Regions from separate parts of the Methylomonas sp. HW2-6 genome, predicted to be linked through region 2. Evidence: predicted binding sites of a transcription regulator. Region 2 holds the regulator's gene; the other holds the start of a gene.
What was found. The regulator HrcA, encoded in region 2, represses chaperone genes, less so after heat shock. The targets are predictions, from matches to a motif close to TNTTAGCACTCNNNNNNNNNGAGTGCTAANA.
Positions count from the first base shown of each region.

Region 1 (8,083 bases), 2.0 Mb from region 2:
TTCCTTGGGTTCGAAGGCCAGCATCAATCCCAATAGCACGGCCGTGGTCATATTGATCCACAAAATCTGCAGCGGTGTGATCGGCAATGCCACGTTGGCGAATACCGCTGCGGTGATGACCAGGCCCTCGCCGAGATTGGTGGGCAGGGTCCAAGCGATGAACTTCACCAGATTGTCGAACACGCCGCGGCCTTCTTCGACGGCGGCTTCTATCGTCGCGAAATGGTCGTCGGTCAGCACCATGGCTGCCGCTTCCTTGGCGACTTCGGTGCCGCCCAGCCCCATCGCTACGCCGATGTTGGCCTGACGCAAGGCCGGCGCGTCGTTGACGCCGTCGCCGGTCATCGCCACGACGTGGCCTTTGGCTTGTAGGGCGCGGACCAGAAGCAGTTTTTGCTCCGGGGCGATGCGGGCGTAAACGCTGCAATGTTCGACCTGCTGTAGATAGTCGGCTTCGGCGTAATTTTCCAGTTCGCTGCCGGTGATGGCTTTTTCGCTGTGGCGCATGCCGAGTTGCTTGGCGATTGCCAAAGCCGTGACCGGGTGGTCGCCAGTGATCATTTTTACGGCGATGCCGGCCCGGTAGCAGGCGGCTATCGCCCGGGCCGCTTCCGGCCGCGGCGGGTCTATCATCGCTTGCAGGCCGAGAAATGTCAGGCCGCTGCGGACTTCGCTCTGGTCGACGGCATCGTCGCCGTGGTCGGTACGGGCGAAGGCCAGCACGCGCAGCCCTTGCGCGGCCAGGATTTCGACTTGGCGTTGCAGTTGGGCTTTGTCGAGCGGAACCTGTTGCAAATCGGCGGAAAACGCGCGGTCGCAGCGGTCGAGCAAGCTTTCCAGCGAGCCTTTCAAGTAAACGTGGCGTTCGTCCAGCGCCAGATTACGGTGCAGCGTGGCCATGAACTGGTATTGCGATTCGAACGGAATGGTGTCCAGCCGCGGATGGCCCTTGCTGACGCTGGCGTGGTGCAAACCGGCTTTGTGGGCGGAAACCAACAACGCCGCCTCGGTCGGATCACCTTCGATCCGCCAACTGTCGACATCGGCGATCAAGCGGGCATCGTTGCACAGCAGGCCGGCTTTCAGGCATTCGAGCAGAGCCGGTTTTTGTTGCGGATCGACCGGTTGGCCGGCCGCTTGAAATTCGCCGTCCGGCGTGTAGCCGCTGCCGCTGACGGCGAACTGCTCGCCGCCGGCATAAACGAATTGCACCGTCATTTGGTTTTGGGTCAGCGTGCCGGTTTTGTCGGAACAGATCACCGTGGTGCTGCCCAAGGTTTCCACGGCAGGCAGTTTGCGGATGATCGCATTGCGCTTGGCCATGCGCGAGACGCCGATCGCCAGCGTGATGGTCAGCGCCGCCGGCAAGCCTTCCGGAATCGCGCCGACCGCCAATGCCACGGCGGCCATGAACATATCCAGCGCGCTTTCGCCGCGCCAGACGCCGACGGCAAATGTCAGCGCCGCGCAGGCGACGATGGCCCACAGCAGCAATTGGCTGAATTGGCTCATTTTCCGGGTCAACGGCGTTTCCAGCGGTTCGGCCGCCGCGATCAAACGGTTGATGCGGCCGATTTCGGTGTCGTCGCCGGTGCCGACTACTACTGCCAAGGCGCTGCCGTAACTGACCAGCGTCGACGAATAAGCCATATTGGTGCGGTCGGCCAATAAGGTCGCGGCGGGTAAGGTCTGGGCCTGTTTTTGGGCGGGCACGGACTCGCCGGTCAAAGCCGCTTCGTCTATTTTCAGTTCACGGGTTTGCAGCAGTCGCAAATCGGCCGGCACCTTATCACCGGATTGCAGATAGACCAAATCGCCGGGCACCAAGTCGGCGGCCGCTATTGTCCGACGTTGGCCGTCGCGCAGTACATTGGCGCTGACGTTCAGGGTTTGGGCGAGGGCATTGATCGCTTTCAGCGCGTTGGCTTCCTGGATGAAGCCGATGATGGCGTTGACCAGCACTACGCCGAATATGACGCTGCTGTCGGCCCATTCTTCCAGGAAGGCGGTGGTGGCGGCTGAAAACAGCAGAATGTAGATCAGCGGTTGGTGGAATTGGCTGAGCAGTAAGCGCAACGGACCCTTGCCGCGCGGCGGCGTCAGGCGGTTGGGGCCGGCTTGTTCCAGTCTGGACTGGGCGGTTTGGCTGGACAGGCCGGCGCCGAGTTGCACGTCCAATTGCGACAGTAACTGCTCCGGCGCCAGGTTGTGCCAAAGGGTTTGCGGATTTTGCTTCATGGTCTCAGAAAAACGGTTGTGGCAGAGGGGCTGTGCGCGGTTTTTCGGCGCCGATTCGGGCCGGCATGCGCTTCGGATTGACAATCGTCATCTTCTGCTTGTTCCTTGTTGGTTATGGGGTTATAGTCCGTAACCGAGGCCTGTGGCCTTATTCTAAATTAAAATAAAAACAAATAGTTGGAGGTAGTTATGGGCGGAGTTATCGAACTGGTGGTTTTGATGCTGATTATTGCCATCTTCGCGTTCGCACCGTTAGGGTATTTCATTTATATGTACACAATGAAAAACGGCGAGCCGTTCGGCGACATTGAGCCGCACGGCGACAGCGAATCGCCGGTGTTGAACGCGGTGGCCAAAGCGATTGACGCGGTCAAAGGCAAACTTGGCAAAAGCTGAGTCGCCAACGTGATCGGTAAAAGCCGGGCTTATCCCGGCTTTTTTATGCGTGTCCGCCGGCCGTATCGCCGCAGGTTGGGCAACTCGGGTTTTTCTTTAACCGCATCGTGCGCCATTCCATACTCAGGCCGTCCAGCATCAATAAGCGTCCGATCAACGGATTGCCGATTCCGGTCAGCAATTTTATCGTCTCTAGCGCCTGCATGCTGCCGACGATGCCGGTGATCGGGGCGACCACGCCGTTCCTGGCGCAATTTTGCAACTCTTCGCCGTCGCTTTGGTACAGGCAGTTGTAGCACGGGCTTTGGTTGCGGCCGGGCGTGAACACGCTGATTTGGCCCTCGAAACGGATCGCGGCGCCGGATACCAACGGGGTCCTTTGTTCTACGCAGGCTTGGTTGATGGCGAAACGGGTGGCGAAATTGTCGCTGCAATCCAGCACCACGTCGGCTAATTCGACTTCGTGCCGCAATTCGGCGCCGGCTAGCCTTTGCTTGCGCGCCACCACAGCCACCTCCGGATTAATTTTTTCCAGCGTCTGCCGGGTTGAAATTACTTTATCCAACCCTATATCGGCTGTGTCGTGGGCTATTTGCCGCTGCAAATTACTCAGGTCCACTTGATCGTCGTCGTACAAGGTAATGCTGCCGACACCGGCAGCGGCGAGATACATCGAGGCCGGCGAACCCAAGCCGCCGGCACCGACGATCAGGATTTTGGCGTCCAGCAGTTTTTGCTGACCGGTGATGTCGATTTGCGGCAGCATGATCTGCCGGCTGTAGCGGAGCAGTTGTTCGTCGTTCATAACGCGGATAGTGGTGGCTGGGCCGCAGATGATGCCAAAGAGCTTGACAGAGTGCAAAACCCGGATATTATTAGCACTCGTTATTGGAGAGTGCTAATAAATTGCAAGTTGTTTAAAAAACGCGTAGTCCGCTCTGGAGCGGTCGGCTTTTTAAAAAGCTTATCAGTTTTAACCTTTAACTTTATTAATCGAGGAGACATTGATGAAAATTCGTCCGTTACATGACCGTGTAGTCGTAAAACGTGTTGAGGAAGAGACCAAAACCGCTGGCGGTATCGTGCTGCCGGGTTCTGCCGCCGAAAAACCGAGCGAAGGTGAAGTGCTGGCTGTTGGCTCAGGTAAACCGTTAGACAACGGCCAAGTACGTCCTATGGCAGTCAAAGTCGGTGACAAAGTATTGTTCGGTAAATATTCCGGCACCGAAGTTAAAGTCGATGGCGAGCAATATATCGTCATGCGCGAAGAAGACATCATGGGCATCTTGGGCTAAGCCCTATTCACCTCATTTATCTTTTTCAATCTCTTTAAATATTTAGGAATTAAAAAATGGCAGCAAAAGACGTGAAATTCGGTGGCGACGCCCGTGCTTTGATGGTAGCCGGTGTCAACATTCTGGCGAACGCGGTTAAGGTAACTCTGGGCCCTAAAGGCCGTAACGCCGTGCTGGACAAAAGTTTCGGCGCACCGACCATCACCAAAGACGGTGTGTCTGTTGCGAAAGAAATCGAATTGAAAGACAAATTCGAAAACATGGGCGCGCAAATGGTTAAAGAAGTGGCGTCCAAAACTTCAGACGTGGCCGGTGACGGTACCACCACTGCAACCGTGCTGGCGCAAGCCATCGTCAACGAAGGCCTGAAATCAGTCGCAGCGGGCATGAACCCGATGGACCTGAAACGCGGTATCGATCTGGCGGTAACTAAAGCGGTTGCAGCCATCGAAGAGGCCTCTATTCCGTGCAGCGACAGCAAAGCCATCGCTCAAGTTGGTACTATTTCAGCTAACTCCGATGCATCTGTCGGCGACATCATCGCCGAAGCGATGGAAAAAGTCGGTAAAGAAGGCGTCATCACCGTTGAAGAAGGCACCGGTCTGGATAATGATTTGGACGTCGTCGAAGGTATGCAATTCGACCGCGGCTATTTGTCACCATACTTCATCAACAAACAAGAAAGCATGAGCGTCGAATTGGACGATCCTTTCGTGTTGCTGTACGACAAAAAAATCTCCAACATCCGCGAAATGTTGCCGATTCTGGAAGGCGTGGCCAAATCCGGTCGCTCTTTGTTGATCATCGCTGAAGACGTCGAAGGCGAAGCTTTGGCTACTCTGGTGGTCAACAACATGCGCGGTATCGTTAAAGTGGCTGCGGTTAAAGCCCCAGGCTTCGGCGATCGTCGTAAAGCCATGCTGGAAGACATTGCTGTACTGACCGGCGGTGTGGTGATTTCTGAAGAAGTCGGTCTGTCTCTGGAAAAAGCCGACATCAGCCAATTGGGTACTGCAAAACGCGTCCAAATCAACAAAGAAAACACCACCATCATCGATGGCGCTGGTAACGAAGACCAAATCAAAGGCCGTGTTGCGCAAATCCGCGCTCAAGCCGACGAAGCGACTTCCGATTACGACCGTGAAAAACTGCAAGAACGTCTGGCCAAACTGGCTGGCGGTGTTGCGGTCATCAAAGTCGGCGCCGCAACCGAAGTGGAAATGAAAGAGAAAAAAGCCCGCGTCGAAGACGCCCTGCATTCAACTCGCGCTGCGGTTGAAGAAGGTGTGGTGGCCGGCGGCGGTACTGCGCTGATCCGTGCCCTGTCTGCTCTGGAAGGCCTGAAAGGCATCAACCACGACCAAGACGTCGGTATCAGCATCCTGCGCCGCGCGATGGAAGAGCCTTTGCGTCAAATCGTCAGCAATGCCGGCGATGAAGCCTCGGTCGTTCTGAACGAAGTCAAAAAAGGCAGTGGCAACTTTGGTTACAACGCTGCAACCGGCGAATACGGCGACATGATCGCGATGGGTATTCTGGATCCGGCGAAAGTGACTCGTTCAGCGCTGCAAAACGCCGCTTCCGTTGCCGGTCTGATGATCACCACCGAAGTGATGATCGCTGACGCGCCAAGCGACAACAAAGGCCCGGCAATGCCTGATATGGGCGGCATGGGCGGCATGGGCGGCATGATGTAATTCATCCCGGCTTTGGCCAGAAACCCCGGTCTCCGTAAGGAACCGGGGTTTTTTTATGCTTGCAGTCTGCGGGCGAATTGAATTCCAGATCGGCCGAAATTAAACTGAGCTTTCCAATCGACTTGAGCCGGACGGCGCAATAGCGGATTTAACCATGGCTGCTGACTGTAAAATATTGATAGCCGACGACAACGAAACCAATCTTTGGCTGCTTTGCGAGCAATTGTCGCAATGGACTCAGGATGTGATGTTGGCCGGCGACGGCCGCCAGGCTTGGAGTTTATTGGAGCAGCACCGATTTAGCCTGCTATTTCTGGATTTGAATATGCCGTTTCTGAGCGGCTTCGATTTAATCAGCCGGTTGCGCTCCCAGTCAGGTCCGAACTGCCAGACGCCGGCCGTTGCCGTCACTGCCCATGCGCAGGAAAGTCAGCGTATACAGGCATTGGCGGTCGGATTCGACGATTATCTGGTCAAGCCGATCCGTTTGGCGCGGCTGCAGGAAATCTTAGAACGGTGGCAAGCGGAAGACGTTGGTGTGGACTATTACGCCCGGCAATTGTTGGGCAAAACCCGTGATAACAAGCCGCTCAGCCAAATGTTGATCGGCAAGTTATTTGCCGAATTGCCGGTCCAATTGGCCGATATCGAACGCCTTTTAGGTGAATCGGCTAATCAGCAAGCGTGGGAAATTGTGCATAAATTGCACGGTACCTTTTGTTTTTTCGATTTTGCCGATTGTCGGACCGTGACCGAAAGTCTGGAGCAGGCCTTGCTGTCCAACCAATTGGCACAGGCCGACCAGCATTTCGAGGCGTTGAAGCAAAAGTCGGTGTGGTTGTTGAACAATCAGGCTGCGGTATTGAAATCGTTGGCCGCCGGTTAAACGGCGGCTGCTACAGCTCTGGCGGCGGAATAAACGGGCGAAACAGTTCCGGGTTATTTCAATTCGTCCAACAAGGCCTGCGCCACCTGCTGTTGTTGTTTGGAACCTTTGGCTAGCACGTCTTCGGCAATCGTTTTTGCCGCGTCCAAATCGCCCATGTCGATATAGGCCTTTGCCAAGTCGATTTTGGTTTCGTACTCGTCCATGTCGGTCAGATCGGATACGCCAACTTCGAACTTGTCGTCGCTGCCGGAGCTGATAATCGGCGCGTCGAAATCGAATTCGAAATTGAAATCGTCTATTGCGTCGGATTTAGCCGTGTCCCCGGTTTCGGCCGGTTTCGGACTCAGACTGTCGAAGTCGGAGAAGTCGAATGTTTCCAGTTTTAATTCGGATTCCAGATTCAGCGGCGAATCGGCTTTGTGGGCAGTGCTTGCCAACTCGGGAGCCGCTAGGTCTGCATCGAAATTAAAATCGAAGCTTTCGATATCGGCTACAACCGGCTCCGCTGCTGCTGGTTCAGCTTGCGTCACTTCCGTGACCACGTCGCTGAAATCGAAACCTTCAATCTCCAGCGTCGATTCCTCAGCAGATGCCAGTCCATTGTAGGCAACCTGCTCGGACTTAGCTGTTTTTGGCGCTTCCAGCTCGAAATTAAAATCGAAGCTATCGATGCTGGCGTTTGCTGCGGACGCGCTGTCTGCGGTTTGCGGCTCGTCGTCGGCAATGCTGGAGAATTCTATGGTCTCCAACGCAAGGTCGTCGCTGACGGCGGCGGATTGGGGTTTCTCGTCCACTCCCGGCGCGGTGAAATCTAAATTGAAATCAAAGGATTCGATATGTTTATCGTCGACAGTCGGTTCGTCCCGATCCGCAGGGGCGGCGTGGTCAAGGGATACGCTTTTCAGGTCCGGCGTTTTGGATTTCGCGCCGCCGTCGAATTCGCCTAAATCGAAATCCAGGCCGTTATCGTCCAGTTCCAGGTTTTTATCGAGATCCAGGTCCAGATCCGCCAATTCGTTATCCAGTAGCGCGAACACCGAGTCATCTTCCAGAGTGGCCGTTTCGGCTTCGGTCGACGGGGCTGTAACGAAGGTGGGCTCGAATGATTCGTTAACCGCAACTGCCGCAACAGCTGCGCTGGAATGGTCGGCTTCGGCAGCGAATAGGGGAGAGTCCGCCGCAATTTCTTTGGCCATGTCCGCAATTTTTTTCCAGAACGGCTTGTCGGCTTTTTTGCCGGCGTCGGCCAGCTCTCTGGCGTAAGCGCAGAAAGCGTCTTTATTTTCGCTGGCGTAAAAGATTTCCAGTAGTTTCAGTTTGCATTCGTCGCGGTTCGGCTGTTCCTGAATCGCATGCCGGATCAATTCTTCAGCTTGTTGGTAGCGGCCGTATGCCAGATAAACGTCGGCTTCCGAGATTGGGTCGACTTCGTTTTGGTCGGTGTCGAACGCGTCGAAATCGCTCGGCGTGAAATCGCTGATAAACGAACTTTCCCCGACAGTGCCGACGTCGTATTCGGACGTGTTGCTGATGTCCATGATCGGCACCGAGAGACTGCTTTCAGAATC
Region 1 is NZ_CP184124.1:31,378-39,460, reverse strand. It holds gene ACH518_RS01130 (cation-transporting P-type ATPase) at 1-2,238, opposite strand, end outside; gene ACH518_RS01125 (hypothetical protein) at 2,428-2,634, shown strand; gene ACH518_RS01120 (HesA/MoeB/ThiF family protein) at 2,678-3,439, opposite strand; gene groES (co-chaperone GroES) at 3,642-3,929, shown strand; gene groL (chaperonin GroEL) at 3,986-5,626, shown strand; gene ACH518_RS01105 (Hpt domain-containing response regulator) at 5,781-6,512, shown strand; gene ACH518_RS01100 (FimV/HubP family polar landmark protein) at 6,566-8,083, opposite strand, start outside.
Region 1: the regulator HrcA is predicted to act here: its motif matches at 3,508-3,538, upstream of groES (co-chaperone GroES).

Region 2 (8,083 bases):
GTTTTGCCACAGGATCGATTCCACGATCAGGGCAGGAATTTTCCATAAACTCAAGACGTAAGCTGCCGCAGCTGAGCGGGTAAAACCGAAAATCTCAGTTTCCAGTGCGGCCACCGGGGTGTTGCTGCGGGTGGTTTGCTCCCGGAGCATTTTGAATTTGTCCCCGCCGCGCGACATGAAAATAAGCAAACCCATGTTGTGCAGTAACCCGCCGACATAGGCCTGATCCGGCTTGTCGCCGGTTTGCTGTTCCGATAGTGAGATCAGCCTTGCCAGTTCTGCAACCCGGCTGGCGTCTTGCCACAGGTATTCCATGTAGCGCTCCATTTCCGGGTCGCTGACGGGGAAGGCGGTCTTGATATGGACCGATAACACCAGGCTGTTGAGTTTTTTCAGGCCGATCAGATTAATTGCGTCGGTCAGATTCGAGACGGTGCGTTGCAGACCGAAATACGGCGAATTGACCAGATGCAGCAGCTTGGCGGAAAGCACCATGTCCTTGGCGAAGATTTCGGCGATTTGCAAGTTGGTGACGCGTTCGTCGGCAATAGCGGCGTTCAGGTCGTGGTAGATTTTCGGCAAACTCGGTAAGTGGCTGGCTTCGCCGACTTCCGCCGCGATCCGCGGGTTATTGACGTAATCCTGGGTTTTGAAAACTTGGGTGATTGCTTCCCGCAATACTTCGGCACTACAGGGTTTGGTCAAGTACTGGTGAGCCACTTCCAGGCCGCGGCTCAAGGTTTCTTCGTCGGCGTAGCCGCTAAGGATCATACGCACCGTAGCAGGGTAGATGTCGGCTACCCGTTTCAACAACACGTCGCCGCGCATTTCCGGCATCATCATGTCGCTGACGATCAAATCGATGGGTTGATGCTGCATGATCTCCAAAGCTTGTTTGCCGCAGGTGGCGAAATACACGCTCCATTGTTCGCGGTAAGGTCGCAGTTGACGTTGAATACCGCTAATCACATTTTCGTTATCATCGACAAATAGGATGTGTTTTTTGGCGTCCACGCGTTTTCCTTACGACGGCCCAGTGGTTCTGCTCGCACCCGGGTGTCGCGGACAGTGCAAGCGATAATCGGTCTGGCGTTTCGGAATGAAAGGCATCGGTCGGGGCGAGTTAGCAGTCAGGAGCGCTAAGTTTAGATAAGAGCGGCCACTTTGTCTGACGCCAATCGGCTGGAAATCGACGCTGCCGCCAAAAATGCGGCCCACCGCCGGTTCTGTCGGGTGTCGGCGAGGATTTAGCGACATTGACAAGGTTTTGGGCAACTGATAGCTTTGCTGCTGGCACTCGGCAATGTGGAGTGCTAACGAATTTTGAAGGTATCGAATGTGGCTGGCGGACAGGACTTAAACGAACGATCGCTTTATTTGCTAAAAACCCTGGTGGAGCGTTATATCCAAGACGGCCAACCGGTCGGCTCGCGCTTGCTCTCCAAGGACCCGAATTTGAAATTGAGTCCGGCCAGCATCCGCAACGTGATGGCGGATTTGGAAGAGATGGGCTTGATCCATTCGCCGCATACCTCCGCCGGGCGGGTGCCGACGGTCAGCGGCTACCGTCTGTTCGTCGACAGTCTGCTGACTGTCAGACCTTTGGCTTCCAACGAACTCGACCAGTTACAGGCCGGGTTGCATAGCGAAACCGAGACGGCCAGCGATCTATTGGGCAAGGCCTCCAAGCTGTTGTCCGACGTCACCAAAATGGCCGGGGTGGTCACTTTGCCGCGCCGCGACAGCGTTTCCTTGCGGCACATCGAATTTTTGCCGATGTCCAGCACCCGGATTCTGGTGATTTTTGTCACCGACACCGAAGAAGTTCATAACAAGATCATCCACACCGAAAAACAATTCTCTGCGGCCGAATTGCAGCAGGCTGCCAATTATTTGAACTCGGTCTTCTCCGGCCGCAGTCTGGCCAAGATTAGGGAATTGGTGGTGAAGGATCTGGAAAAAGATCGGCATTCGGTCAACCAGGGCATGATCGATGCGGTGAATATGGCGCAATTGGCCTTCGCGCAGCAGCCCAACGACGATTATGTGTTGAGCGGCGAAACCAATTTGATGGGTTTTTCCGAGCTGTCAGACATGGAGCGGCTCAAACAGTTATTCGAAGCCTTCAGCCAAAAACACGGCGTAATCCACTTGTTGGACCAATGTCTGCAGGCTGACGGCGTCCAAATTTTTATCGGCGAAGAGTCCGGCTACAGCGTGTTCGAGCGTTGCAGCCTGGTGACCGCGCCGTATTCGGTCAACGACGAAGTGGTCGGCGTGCTCGGCGTGATCGGCCCGACCCGGATGGCTTACGAAAAGGTGATTCCGTTCGTCGACGTTACCGCAAAATTATTGGGCGCGGCCTTGAATCCGAAATAAAAGCCCTTATCGTTAGCCCAACTCAAAAAATTAGAACCATGGAGAAACTATGAGTCACCAGCAATCGAGTCACGAACAGCAACCCGATAGCGAATTGATCGCCGAGGTATTGGAGCAAACCAAGCCTGCCTTCGAAGAAGCGGCGGCAGAAGAAACGGCAGGCGAAGAGACGGTCGGCATCGAGTCCTTACGCCAGCAATTGGAACAAGCTCAACAACAGGCGGCGGCTAATCTGGATAAAGCGTTGCGGACCCAAGCCGAAATGGAGAATTTGAAAAAACGGGTACAAAAGGATTTGGACGACGAACGTAAATACGGCTTGGCCAAATTCGCTAAAGAATTGCTCAGTGTGCTGGACAGTCTGGAATTGGGCATTCAGGCCGCCAGCGGCGACAGCCCGGAAGTGGTCAAGTTGCGCGAGGGCAGTTTGCTGACCGTCAAACAATTCGAATCGGTGTTTGCCAAGTTCAATATCGAAACCATCGATCCGTTAGGCCAGCCGTTCAATCCTGAATTCCATCAGGCCATGGTGATGCAGCCCAGCGAAACGGCCGAACCGAATTCGGTATTGAACGTATTTCAAAAAGGTTACGTTTTAAACGGCCGGTTGTTACGCCCGGCCATGGTGGTGGTGGCCAAGGCCGCCGACAAACCCGCCGATAGTGCAAAAATCGATGAGCAGGCTTGAAAATCCAACGATCAACCGCATATCGCTAACAACTTTTTAACTTACCTCTTATTCAAGTCTGGAGAATTTCAATGGGCAAAATGATCGGTATCGATTTAGGAACCACCAACTCCTGCGTCGCCGTACTGGAAAACGGCACCGCGCGGGTCATCGAAAATAGCGAGGGCGCCCGCACCACGCCTTCCATTATCGCCTTTACCAACGATAACGAAGTCTTGGTCGGCCAATCCGCCAAGCGTCAGGCGGTCACCAATCCGGAAAACACCTTGTTTGCGATCAAACGTTTGATCGGTCGTCGTTTCAAAGAAGACGCGGTGCAAAAAGACATCAAAATGGTGCCTTACAAAATCATGGAAGCCAACAATGGCGACGCCTGGGTGGAATGCCACGGTAAAAAAATGGCGCCGCCGGAAGTGTCTTCCCGGGTGTTGATGAAACTGAAAAAAGACGCCGAAGCCTTTTTGGGTGAAGAAGTCACCGAAGCGGTCATCACCGTACCGGCTTATTTCAACGATTCGCAACGTCAAGCGACTAAAGATGCCGGCCGTATCGCCGGTCTGGACGTCAAACGCATCATCAACGAACCTACTGCGGCAGCGTTGGCGTTCGGTATGGACAAACCGAAAGGCGACACCACCATCGCGGTCTATGACTTGGGCGGCGGTACTTTCGATATTTCCATCATCGAGATCGCCGAAATCGAAGGCGAGCACCAATTTGAAGTATTGGCGACCAACGGCGACACCTTCCTGGGCGGCGAAGACTTCGACTTGCGCATCATCGATTTCCTGGCCGGCGAGTTCAAAAAAGACACCGGCATCGATTTGCACAACGATCCTTTGGCTTTGCAACGGCTGAAAGAAGCAGCGGAAAAAGCCAAAATCGAATTGTCTTCGGCTGAACAAACCGACATCAATCTGCCGTACATCACCGCCGATGCCTCCGGTCCGAAACACTTGAACGTCAAGCTGACCCGCGCCAAACTGGAATCGCTGGTCGACGATCTGATCGAGCGCACCAAGGGCCCATGCCTGCAGGCGATTAAAGACGCCGGCATTTCCACAGCAAAAATCAACGACGTGATTCTGGTCGGCGGTCAAACCCGGATGCCGAAAGTGCAAGCTTTCGTTAAGGAATTGTTCGGCAAAGAACCGCGCAAAGACGTCAACCCTGACGAAGCCGTGGCGTTGGGTGCAGCAATTCAGGCCGGCGTATTGGGCGGCGACGTTAAAGACGTGTTGCTGCTGGACGTGACTCCGTTGTCGCTGGGTATCGAAACCCTGGGCGGCGTAATGACCAAATTGATCGAGAAAAACACCACGATCCCGACTAACGCTTCGCAGACCTTTTCGACTGCAGATGACAATCAAACCGCGGTCACCGTCCACGTGTTGCAGGGCGAGCGGGAAATGGCATCCGGCAATAAATCGTTGGGCCGGTTCGACTTGCAGGACATTCCGCCGGCACCGCGCGGCATTCCGCAAATCGAAGTGTCGTTCGACATCGATGCCAACGGTATCTTGAACGTCTCGGCCAAAGACAAAGCCACCGGCAAAAAACAATCCATCGTGATCAAAGCCTCCAGCGGTTTGTCGGACGACGAAGTCGAACGCATGATCAAGGACGCCGAAGCTCACGCCGACGAAGACCGTAAGCTGAAAGAACTGGTCTCGGCGCGCAACTCGGCGGAAGGCATGATTCACGCCACCGAAAAATCGCTGAAAGAATTGGGCGACCAAGTCAGCAGCGATGAAAAATCGGCGATCGAAGCGGCGATCAAAGACCTGCATGCGGTACTGAGAACCGATGACAAAGACGCCATCGAAGCCAAAACCAACGCCTTGACCGAGCTATCGGGTAAACTGGCCGAACGCGTCTACGCCCAAAAAGGCGGCGCCGAAGCGGCTGCCGCCGGTGCTCACGAACACGCCGCCGGCGGCCAACAAGCCGAGCCCGATCACAATGTGGTCGATGCCGAGTTTGAGGAAGTTAAGGATGATAAGAAGTAAGGTGTAGGGCGGATGGCCAAAGCCGATCCGCCTAAAGTCTTGAACAATGGCAACAGATTGACTCAAGGATAATTTTAAATGCCGGAATTAGAAAAAGAAGCTATAGCGCTGCTTGTTTTTTTGCTTCCAGGTTTCGTTTCCGCTTGGGTCCTTTATGGCTTGACTTCTCAAGTCAAGCCATCTCAATTTGAGCGGATTATTCAAGCACTTATCTTTACGTTTGTTGTTCAGGCACTGATTCCACCAGCAAAGTCAGCACTTTGTTTTTTTGGTAAATTCGTTCAATTGGGCGTATGGGATCAATCTGCTGAAAATTTTGTGAGGCTCGTAATTGCGATAATTATTGGCGTTTTGCTTGCCTATTATATAAACACTGATTCTTTTCATAAAAAGCTTAGGCGGGTTGGATTTACAACCAGAACCTCTTTTCCGTCGGAGTGGGTTGGTGTTTTTTCAGAACATATTGCTTATATTGTTCTCCATTTTAAAGATGGTCGGCGATTATATGGGTGGCCCAAAGAATGGCCAACGCAATATGATAAAGGACACTTTTACATCATGCAGCCGATATGGTTGGGAGATGATGGCTCTACAATAGAGCTGAAAAACGTGGATGGAATACTCGTAAATGTCGCTGACATTAAGTGGGTTGAGTTTATGAATAATATCGACGGAGAAGTAACATGAGAAAAGGTTCAAATCCGCCTCCGCCTCCAGCTCAGACTGGAGATGGTCAGGTTGAAACAAAAAATAGTAATCCTCATGCACCTAAACTGAGGCCTGCGCCGCCGCCGCCGCCGCCGCCTGCAACGGGTGGGTAAGCTAGCTAGCCCGCGTAGGTCCGATTACGCTAACGCTCATCGGAGCTACATTGTCGAATAAATAGGCGAGATGAAAAATGCCAAAACTCTACGAATATTTTGGCCTGATCATCATGTTTTACGCCAATGAACATGAACCGGTGCATGTCCATGGCAAATGCCAAGGCCGAGAGGCTAAAGCGGAAATTATTTTGACCGATGGGCAAATTGATAGTATCCGTTATTTGCAAGTGACCGGTCGTGAAATGTTGTCCGAACGCGAGTTGCAATATTTTCGCGAAATTGTCAGTGCGAGAGCGGTTGAAATAGTACAGAAGTGGATAGACTATTTCGTTTGGCATAAATCGATTCACTCCGAACGTATTTGCAGGCGGCTAAAATGAATCAAACTATTAACATAAGCTCTGCTAGTTTTTTGGGCGATTATCGTATCAGTCTGCTATTTGATGACGGAAAGCAACAGACTGTCGATTTTAAAAACTTTCTGGTGCGATCAAAACATCCAGATATACGTGCTTATCTTGATGTCGCCAAGTTTTCAGACTTTCATATCGAATATGGCGAATTGGTTTGGGGTGATTATGACTTGTGTTTTCCAGTGATCGATTTGTACTTAAATCGACTTGAACACAACGGATATATCGAGTCTGCGGCATAGCTATGAAAGATGCCCTTGATGAAGCATCGCGACGAGCTAAAGAAATAGATGATGGCTTGGTTGAATGTATTTCCGCGGAAATTGTGGCGATAAAAGCGCGGGAGTTATTAAGCGATCAGTCAAAATACAGTCAGTACGTAGTTAATAAGATTCAAAGAAGCCTACAGCGTGTAGAAACCTAAGGCTGTGTTTCGCACCAAGAGGTGGAAAAACGTTTCGAGAGATGGCTCAATCAAGATGATGCCTAATATTCCTGGATAATTAGTTTTAGATTATCCGGTTAGAACAATTAAAAAAGCAATTCGTATTTAATATAAAAATGGCCGCAAAAGAAGATTTTTACAAACTGCTGGAAGTGGATCGCAACGCCAGCGAAGCCGAAATTAAAAAAAGCTATCGCAAGATGGCGATGAAATACCATCCGGACCGCAACAAGGATAATCCGGACGAGGCCGAGAAAAAATTCAAGCTGATCAAGGAAGCTTACGAGGTTTTGTCGGACTCGAAAAAACGCGCGGCTTACGACCAATTCGGCCATGCCGGTGTCGATCCGTCAATGGGCGGCGGCCGTGGCGGTTTTACCGGGGCCGAGAGTTTCAGCGATATTTTCGGCGATGTGTTCGGCGATATTTTCGGCGGCGGCCGCCAGCAGCGCAGCAGCGTACAGCGCGGTGCCGACTTGCGTTATAACCTGGAATTGACGTTGGAAGAAGCAGTCGGCGGTACCGAAGCCACCGTTAAGGTACCGGTGCTGGTCGCGTGCGGCGAATGTAACGGTAGCGGCGCGAAGAAGGGCAGCAGTCCTGTCACTTGTACTACTTGCCACGGCCACGGCCAGGTGCGGATGCAGCAAGGCTTTTTCTCGGTGCAGCAAACCTGTCCGACCTGCCGCGGCACCGGCAAGCAAATCAAGGACCCGTGCCCGAAATGCTACGGCCAGGGTCGGGTGCAGGAAACCAAAACCCTCAATGTCAAGGTGCCGCCTGGCGTGGATACCGGCGACCGCATCCGTTTGGCGGGCGAGGGCGAGGCCGGCCTGAACGGCGGCCCATCCGGCGATTTGTACGTGCAAGTTCAGGTCAAGGACCATCCGATCTTCACCCGCGACGGCGCCAACTTGTATTGCGAAGTGCCGATCAGTTTCCCGATGGCCTGTCTGGGCGGCGATTTGGAAGTACCGACCCTGGACGGCAAGGTCATGCTGAAAATTCCGCCGGAAACTCAAACCGGCCGCATGTTCCGCTTGCGCGGCAAAGGGGTCAAGCCGGTCAGAGGCGGCGCAGTCGGCGATTTGCTGTGCAAAGTGCAACTGGAAACCCCGGTGCACTTGACCAAGGACCAGAAAGCCTTGATCGAGAAACTCGGCGAATCCTTGTCCGGCGGCGGCAAACACCATAGTCCGCAAGAGCATAGCTGGATGGACGGTGTGAAAAACTTCTTCGACAAACTGACGGGATAAGCCATGCAAAGAATCGCGGTTGCCGGCGCTTCCGGGCGCATGGGCTTATGTTTGATCAAAGCGGCACTG
Region 2 is NZ_CP184124.1:2,492,688-2,500,770, forward strand. It holds gene ACH518_RS12390 (response regulator) at 1-1,014, opposite strand, end outside; gene hrcA (heat-inducible transcriptional repressor HrcA) at 1,339-2,379, shown strand; gene grpE (nucleotide exchange factor GrpE) at 2,429-3,067, shown strand; gene dnaK (molecular chaperone DnaK) at 3,139-5,076, shown strand; gene ACH518_RS12410 (DUF6338 family protein) at 5,155-5,763, shown strand; gene ACH518_RS12415 (DUF4160 domain-containing protein) at 5,975-6,280, shown strand; gene ACH518_RS12420 (DUF2442 domain-containing protein) at 6,277-6,555, shown strand; gene ACH518_RS12425 (hypothetical protein) at 6,558-6,737, shown strand; gene dnaJ (molecular chaperone DnaJ) at 6,875-8,014, shown strand; gene dapB (4-hydroxy-tetrahydrodipicolinate reductase) at 8,018-8,083, shown strand, end outside.